One region of the Acidisoma sp. S159 genome, then DNA from elsewhere that is predicted to be linked to it. Evidence: predicted binding sites of a transcription regulator. Region 1 holds the regulator's gene; each other region holds the start of a gene.

The links. The regulator HrcA, encoded in region 1, represses chaperone genes, less so after heat shock. The targets are predictions, from matches to a motif close to GTTNGCACTCNCNNNNNGNGAGTGCNAAC.
Region 2: groES (co-chaperone GroES) is a predicted target of HrcA. The motif match lies at 843-871, and genes of this name have one in related genera.
Region 3: groES (co-chaperone GroES) is a predicted target of HrcA. The motif match lies at 846-874, and genes of this name have one in related genera.

What each region holds. Positions count from the first base shown of each region.
Region 1 covers NZ_LMUG01000032.1:355,256-357,522, reverse strand. Annotated here, with positions in the region: gene GSQ92_RS09580 (DMT family transporter) at 1-297, opposite strand, end outside; gene hrcA (heat-inducible transcriptional repressor HrcA) at 410-1,486, shown strand; gene GSQ92_RS09570 (glutathione S-transferase family protein) at 1,584-2,240, opposite strand.
Region 2 covers NZ_LMUG01000091.1:8,477-10,743, reverse strand. Annotated here, with positions in the region: gene GSQ92_RS27245 (COX15/CtaA family protein) at 1-284, opposite strand, end outside; gene GSQ92_RS27240 (Usg family protein) at 389-649, opposite strand; gene groES (co-chaperone GroES) at 950-1,264, shown strand; gene groL (chaperonin GroEL) at 1,317-2,267, shown strand, end outside.
Region 3 covers NZ_LMUG01000091.1:30,601-32,867, reverse strand. Annotated here, with positions in the region: gene GSQ92_RS27340 (SDR family NAD(P)-dependent oxidoreductase) at 1-473, shown strand, start outside; gene groES (co-chaperone GroES) at 955-1,260, shown strand; gene groL (chaperonin GroEL) at 1,379-2,267, shown strand, end outside.

The DNA.
Region 1 (2,267 bases):
ATAGCGCGCCGAAGAATAATAAAGCAGCCAAGCCGTGAGGGTGAGGAAGGAGCGGACGAGCAGCTTGTTGCGCACCGGAGAGAAGAGCCCGCGGGTAATCACCCCGCGCCCACCGAGCGAGAGGCAGAGAACGACGACCGTCAGGCTGCGCATGAAGAGGATTTCGCCGGAGGCGTAATGAGCGACCAGCGCCTTGACCAGCGCATCATGAGCCGCAAAGGCGGAGTAAGCGCCGAGAACCAGCAGAAGCCCGGAATGCTGCGCGAGCACCGGCGGGAGCCGGCCGAAGCGTTCCATGAGCGCGCGTGACCTGCGCTGCAGTCGTATCATGGCGGAGGCTTGTCCCGAGGTCGCGTGCTATCCTGTAGTTTGGCACGTCATCAGTCGTTGGAGGATCGTTCTTATCACCATGGAGTCCCGCGGCCGTGCCTGGCCACCGACCTCGCCACCTTTGCCGCCCGGACTCGATCCGCGGTCGGCGGCGGTATTGCGGGAGATCGTTGAGCAATATGTCGAGACCGGGGAGCCCATGGGCAGCCGCACCTTGTCACGACGCCTCCCAGTCTCGCTGTCCCCCGCCACCATCCGCAACGTCATGGCGGATCTGACCGAGGCAGGCCTACTTTACTCGCCGCACGTCTCAGCCGGACGATTGCCGACCGATCGCGGTCTGCGGCTGTTCGTGGACGGGCTGCTGCAATTCGGCGAACTGGCGGAGGAGGATCGCGACGCCATCGATGTGGCTTTGCTCAGCCATGGCCGCAGCCTGCAGGACACGCTGGCGGAAGCCTCGCTGCTGCTCTCGGGCCTCTCCTCGGCCGCCGGGCTCGTTCTGGCGCCGAAGGCGGAAGGCGCGCTGAAGCACATCGAATTCGTGCCGCTCGCCTCGGGCCGGGCGCTGGTGGTCTTGGTCTCGTCCGACGGACAGGTCGAGAATCGGGTGATCGACATCCCGCTGGGCGTGCCGCCCTCAGCTTTGCAGGAGGCGAGCAACTTTCTCAACGCGCGCCTCGCCGGGCGAACTCTGGCGGAGTTCAAGCTGGATGTGCGGGATGAGATGGCGCAGGACCGCACCACCCTCAACGAACTGGCCGCCAGCATTATCGAGGCCGGGCTTGCTACCTGGGGCGGAGAGGGGCGGGGCGGCAACCTCATTGTACGGGGTCAGGCGCGGCTGCTCGCCGATGTCGATCAGATCGAGAAGCTCGCCTCGATCCAGACACTGTTTGAGCGCCTTGAGACGCAGGAGACGATGCTGCGCCTGCTGGAACTCGCCGAGACCTCGGACGGGGTGCGGATCTTCATCGGCGCCGAAAGCGGCTTGTTCGGCAGCGCCGGCGTCTCGATGATCGTGGCGCCGGCCCGCAACGCGCGGGACCGGATCGTGGGCGCCATCGGGGTGATCGGGCCGACCCGTCTCAATTACGGACGGGTGATACCGGTTGTGGATTACACCGCCCGGGTTGTGGGACGCTTGCTCGGGTGATGCCCGGAAGTCACATATCTGTCAGATTGTCCCACAGAAAGACTTTCCGCCCGTTCATGTCTTTGACATGTTCCGGAACTAGGTTGATGGTCCGGCGTCAGAAATCGAGCTCCAATTCGGTAATTTCCTGAGGTTCTTCCTGTGCGGCGGCCACCCATTCGACCATCTCGGGCCACGCCAGGATGGTGCGGCAATACCCGGCCGAACGCCCTCCCACCGCGACATCGTAGGTCTGCAGGCGAGTGACGACGGGCGCATACATTGCGTCTGCGACCGAGGGGCGTGCTCCGAATAGGAAGGGGCCACCCCATTCATTGAGGCATTCTTCCCAGATTTCCAGGATTCGATCGATGTCGCTGCGCGCCGCGGACCAGAGTTTGAAGCCGGGGCGATGGGCGTGGAGATTCATGGGCAGCGAGTTGCGCAGAGCCGAAAAGCCCGAATGCATTTCGCCGCTGATAGCGCGGCACAGCGCGCGTGCCTTGGGTTCCTCAGGCAGCATGCGCGCATCTGGTCTCAGCTCATTGAGGTATTCGGCTATCGCGAGCGTGTCCCATATGGATATCTCGCCGTGGATGAGCATCGGTAGTCGAATGGACGATGATTGCAGAAGCAGCTCCGCGCGCGCGACCGGATCGTCGGGCGATGCCGTTTCCTCGTGAAATGGCAGGCCGGAGAGGCGCATGATGAGCCAGCCTCGCAGTGACCAGGAGGAATAGTTCTTGCTGCTGATGAGAAGCGTGGCCTCTGTCATGGGCGAAGCCCTTTCGCGGGGGAAGGC
Region 2 (2,267 bases), on a different contig from region 1:
GAAAGGCCGAACCCGCTATGCTCCAGCTTGTATTGCGGGATCTGCTTGTAGAGCGCGAAGAGATGCTCCCAGGCCTGGTGCGTCAGCGGCGGCAGAATCCCGCTGATCGGCGCCCATTCCATGATGGAGAGCCCCGAGCCGGTCAGGCGCGTGGCGCCGCCGAGGGCGATCATGCCGAGCAGCATGAAACAGATGAGGAAAAGCCAGACAGACACCGCGCGGCGCGATCGAGTGGCGGGCACGCCGCTCGCGCGGCCGCGTGCAATGGCGAGATCGAAGGGCATGGCGGCTTATACCGCGATCACCGCCCTGCGAAAGCACGGCCAGCGTATGCCTGCATCGAGCCCTTAAGACCTCCGGCGCCCCTCCCTAAAGCGCCGTCGCAAACCTAGTGAAGCGCGTGACTACCCGGGGCCTGTGCCCATTGCGCGGGCGCGGCACCGAGCGTCGCGGCGCCGACGCGAACGGAATGCAGCTTGCCCTCGATCTCCCGTTGCCAGAAATCGAGGAATTTCTTCAGTCCGGGGAAATCCGGGGCGAGGTCCACGTCCTGCCAGATATAGCTTTGAAGGACACCCGGATGATCCGGCAGGTGATAGAGGATCTCGGCGGTGGTCAGCCGATAGTCGCCGCGGTCGGTGGCTCGCATCAATGCATCCTTCGTGATCGTCAGGGACTTGAGGGTGGCTCCTTCGGGTGGCGCTCCCGCGGCTGCGGGTCAGCAGGATGATGGCGGCTCTTTTTCGCAGGAACAAGATAAATCGTGCCGAATCAGTAGGTTGGCACTCATCTACATAGAGTGCTGCCGTAGCCTTGACTTCGTGGAAGTGACCCTCTAGATCGCTGGCACTCTCATGAAGAGAGTGCCAATCGCGTGAGGCCGGTGCCGCAAACTGAGGGCCGCCAGCGCGGGGCATAAGCGCAACATCCGCATTCAGGAGCGATCCGAATGAAGTTCCGTCCCCTGCACGACCGTGTAGTCGTTCGCCGTCTTACGGCAGAAGAGAAGACGGCGGGAGGGATCATCATCCCCGATACCGCCAAGGAAAAGCCCATGGAGGGCGAGATCGTGGCCGTCGGTTCCGGCGCCCGCAATGAGCGTGGCGAAATCGTCGCGCTGGACGTGAAGCAGGGTGACCGCATCCTGTTCGGCAAGTGGTCGGGCACCGAGGTCAAGATCGACGGCGAAGAGCTGCTGATCATGAAAGAGTCCGACATCATGGGCGTGATCGCCGGCGGCGTGGAGGCCAAGAAGGCGGCCTGAACGGCGCTTTCTAGCTTCAACTCCTCCCAGAAATAATAAGGACTTTTTCAATATGGCAGCGAAAGACGTTCGTTTTTCCACCGATGCGCGCGCGCGCCTGTTGCGCGGCGTCGATATCCTCGCCGATGCGGTGAAGGTGACCTTGGGTCCCAAGGGCCGTAACGTCGTGCTCGACAAGAGCTTCGGCGCCCCGCGCATCACCAAGGACGGCGTGACGGTCGCCAAGGAAATCGAGCTTGCCGACAAGTTCGAGAACATGGGCGCCCAGATGGTGCGCGAAGTGGCCTCCAAGACCAACGACCTCGCCGGTGACGGCACCACGACGGCGACCGTGCTGGCCCAGGCCATCGTGCGCGAGGGCCTCAAGGCCGTTGCCGCCGGCATGAACCCGATGGACCTCAAGCGCGGCATCGACAAGGCCGTCATCCTGGTCGTCGAAGAGCTGAAGACCCGCTCCAAGAAGATCACGACGCCGTTCGAGACCGCGCAGGTCGGCACCATCTCCGCCAATGGCGAGGCCGATATCGGGGAAAAGATCTCCCAGGCCATGCAGAAGGTCGGCAACGAGGGTGTCATCACCGTCGAAGAGAGCAAGGGCATCGAGACCGAGCTCGACGTCGTCGAGGGCATGCAGTTCGACCGCGGCTATGTCTCGCCGTATTTCATTACCAATCCCGAGAAGATGGTTGCGGACCTCGAAAGCCCGTACATCCTCATTCACGAGAAGAAGCTGTCTGGTCTGCAGCCCATGCTGCCGCTGCTGGAAGCCGTGGTGCAGTCGGGCAAGCCGCTGCTGATCATCGCCGAGGACATCGAGGGTGAGGCGCTTGCTACCCTCGTCGTCAACAAGCTGCGCGGCGGGCTGAAGATCGCGGCCGTGAAGGCTCCGGGCTTCGGCGATCGCCGCAAGGCCATGCTGGAAGACATCGCCATCCTGACCGGTGGCCAGGTGATCAGCGAAGATCTCGGCATCAAGCTTGAGACCGTGACGCTCGCCATGCTC
Region 3 (2,267 bases), on a different contig from region 1:
GACTATCCGGCAGTCAGATTGACCTCCTATTCCTCAACGCGGGCGTCTCGCTTGGAGCCGGCGATCGGGTGGACAGCATCTCCACCGAGGAATTCAACCGGATCATGGTGACCAACGCGTTGAGCCCGATGCGGATCATCGAAGCGCTTGGGGACCTTGTCCGACCGGAGGGAACGATTGCGGCAATGTCATCCAGCTTGGGCAGCGTAAGCCTCAATGAATCGGGCGGCTGGGAGGTTTACAGGGCCAGCAAGGCGGCATTGAACACGCTGATGCGCTCCTACGCCGTCAGGCACGCTGGACGCAATCTGGCGCTGGTGGACCCGGGCTGGGTGCGGACGGACATGGGTGGTCCGCAGGCAAACCTCAGCATCGAGGAGAGCATCCCAGGCGTCGTCGATGCCCTTGAGGCGCTAGCCGGGAAGCCAGGTCTTCGCTACTTCAATTACCGCGGCGAGACGGTGCCCTGGTAAAACCAGTCACGACGGCAGGCGCCCATAGTTATCTGTTGAGAGGAGACCGACATAGTGGACGTATGCATGCCTCCTCGCGGCACGGCCGATGGAACCCTTCACTGGGTGAGCCACCCAACTTATGGACACCGTGTCTGGGGCTGGGAGATGGGCCACTGGCTATTCTACCAGGGCGTTGGCATCCACGCGGAAGACGTGACGAAGGGAGGGTGGGTCTATGTGGGCCCAGCATCGGCGCCTGGGTAGGCGTAGCGCCGCTAATGGCAGGATAGACGGCGCAGGCGGCTGGGCGTCACACGCGGATGGTGCCAATCACCACATAGATGATTGGCTCTTTGCCGCACAGGTGGTCGCCAGAGAACTGGTGGCGGTCCTGGCACACTTACGCGAAGAGTGCTATTTTTTGTAGGTGCCGGCTCGCGATCGGCGGCGAAATTGGTGCCGCTAACGTATTGCGCGCCCAATTCATAGGATTAGAAACATGAAGTTTCGTCCCCTCCACGACCGCGTGGTTGTCCGCCGCGTCACGGCCGAAGAAAAGACCCGTGGCGGCATTATTATCCCCGACACCGCCCAAGAGAAGCCGATGGAAGGCGAAGTCATCGCCGTTGGCCCGGGCGCCCGCAACGAGACCGGCGAGATCGTTGCCCTCGACGTCAAGGCCGGCGACCGCATCCTGTTCGGCAAGTGGTCCGGCACAGAGGTCAAGCTTGATGGCGAGGAACTCATCATCATGAAGGAGAGCGACATCATGGGCATCGTCGAGGGCCAGCCGTCGGCAAAATGACGGCACGCTGACAAACCCGGCCCGGGATAGAAACCGGTCATCGCGGTAGGCACACCAGGAAAGCCTCGAGCGCCGGGGGCTACCCATTTGAGACCTGACTTAGAAGGAGAAAACATATATGGCCAGCAAAGATGTGCGCTTCGGCGCCGACGCTCGCAGCCGCATGCTTCGTGGCGTTGACGTTCTCGCCGACGCGGTGAAGGTGACACTCGGCCCCAAGGGCCGCAACGTCGTCATCGACAAGAGCTATGGCGCCCCGCGCATCACCAAGGACGGCGTTACCGTCGCCAAGGAAATCGAGCTCGCCGACAAGTTCGAGAACATGGGCGCGCAGATGGTGCGTGAAGTCGCGAGCAAGACCAACGACGTGGCCGGCGACGGCACCACGACGGCGATCGTGCTGGCGCACTCGATCATCCGTGAGGGCGGCAAGGCCGTTTCCGCCGGTATGAACCCGATGGACCTCAAGCGCGGCATCGACAAGGCGGTTGTCGCCGTCGTCGAGGAACTCGCCAAGCGCACCAAGAAGATCACGACCGAGGCCGAGATCGCCCAGGTCGGCACGATCAGCGCCAATGGCGAAGGCGAGATCGGCCGCATGATCGCGGAAGCAATGCAGAAGGTCGGCAACGAGGGTGTCATCACCGTCGAGGAAGCCAAGGGCATCCAGACTGAACTCGATGTCGTCGAGGGCATGCAGTTCGATCGCGGCTACATGAGCCCCTACTTCATCACCAACGCCGAGAAGATGACGGCGCAGCTCGACGACCCGTACATTCTCATCCACGAGAAGAAGCTCTCCAACCTGCAGACGCTTCTGCCGCTGTTGGAAGCCATCGTGCAGTCGGCCCGTCCGCTGCTGATCATCGCCGAGGATGTCGAGGGTGAGGCTCTCGCGACGCTCGTCGTCAACAAGCTGCGCGGCGGCCTGAAGGTCGCGGCCGTGAAGGCTCCGGGCTTTGGCGATCGTCGCAAGGCGATGCTGGAAGATCTCGCGATCCTCACCG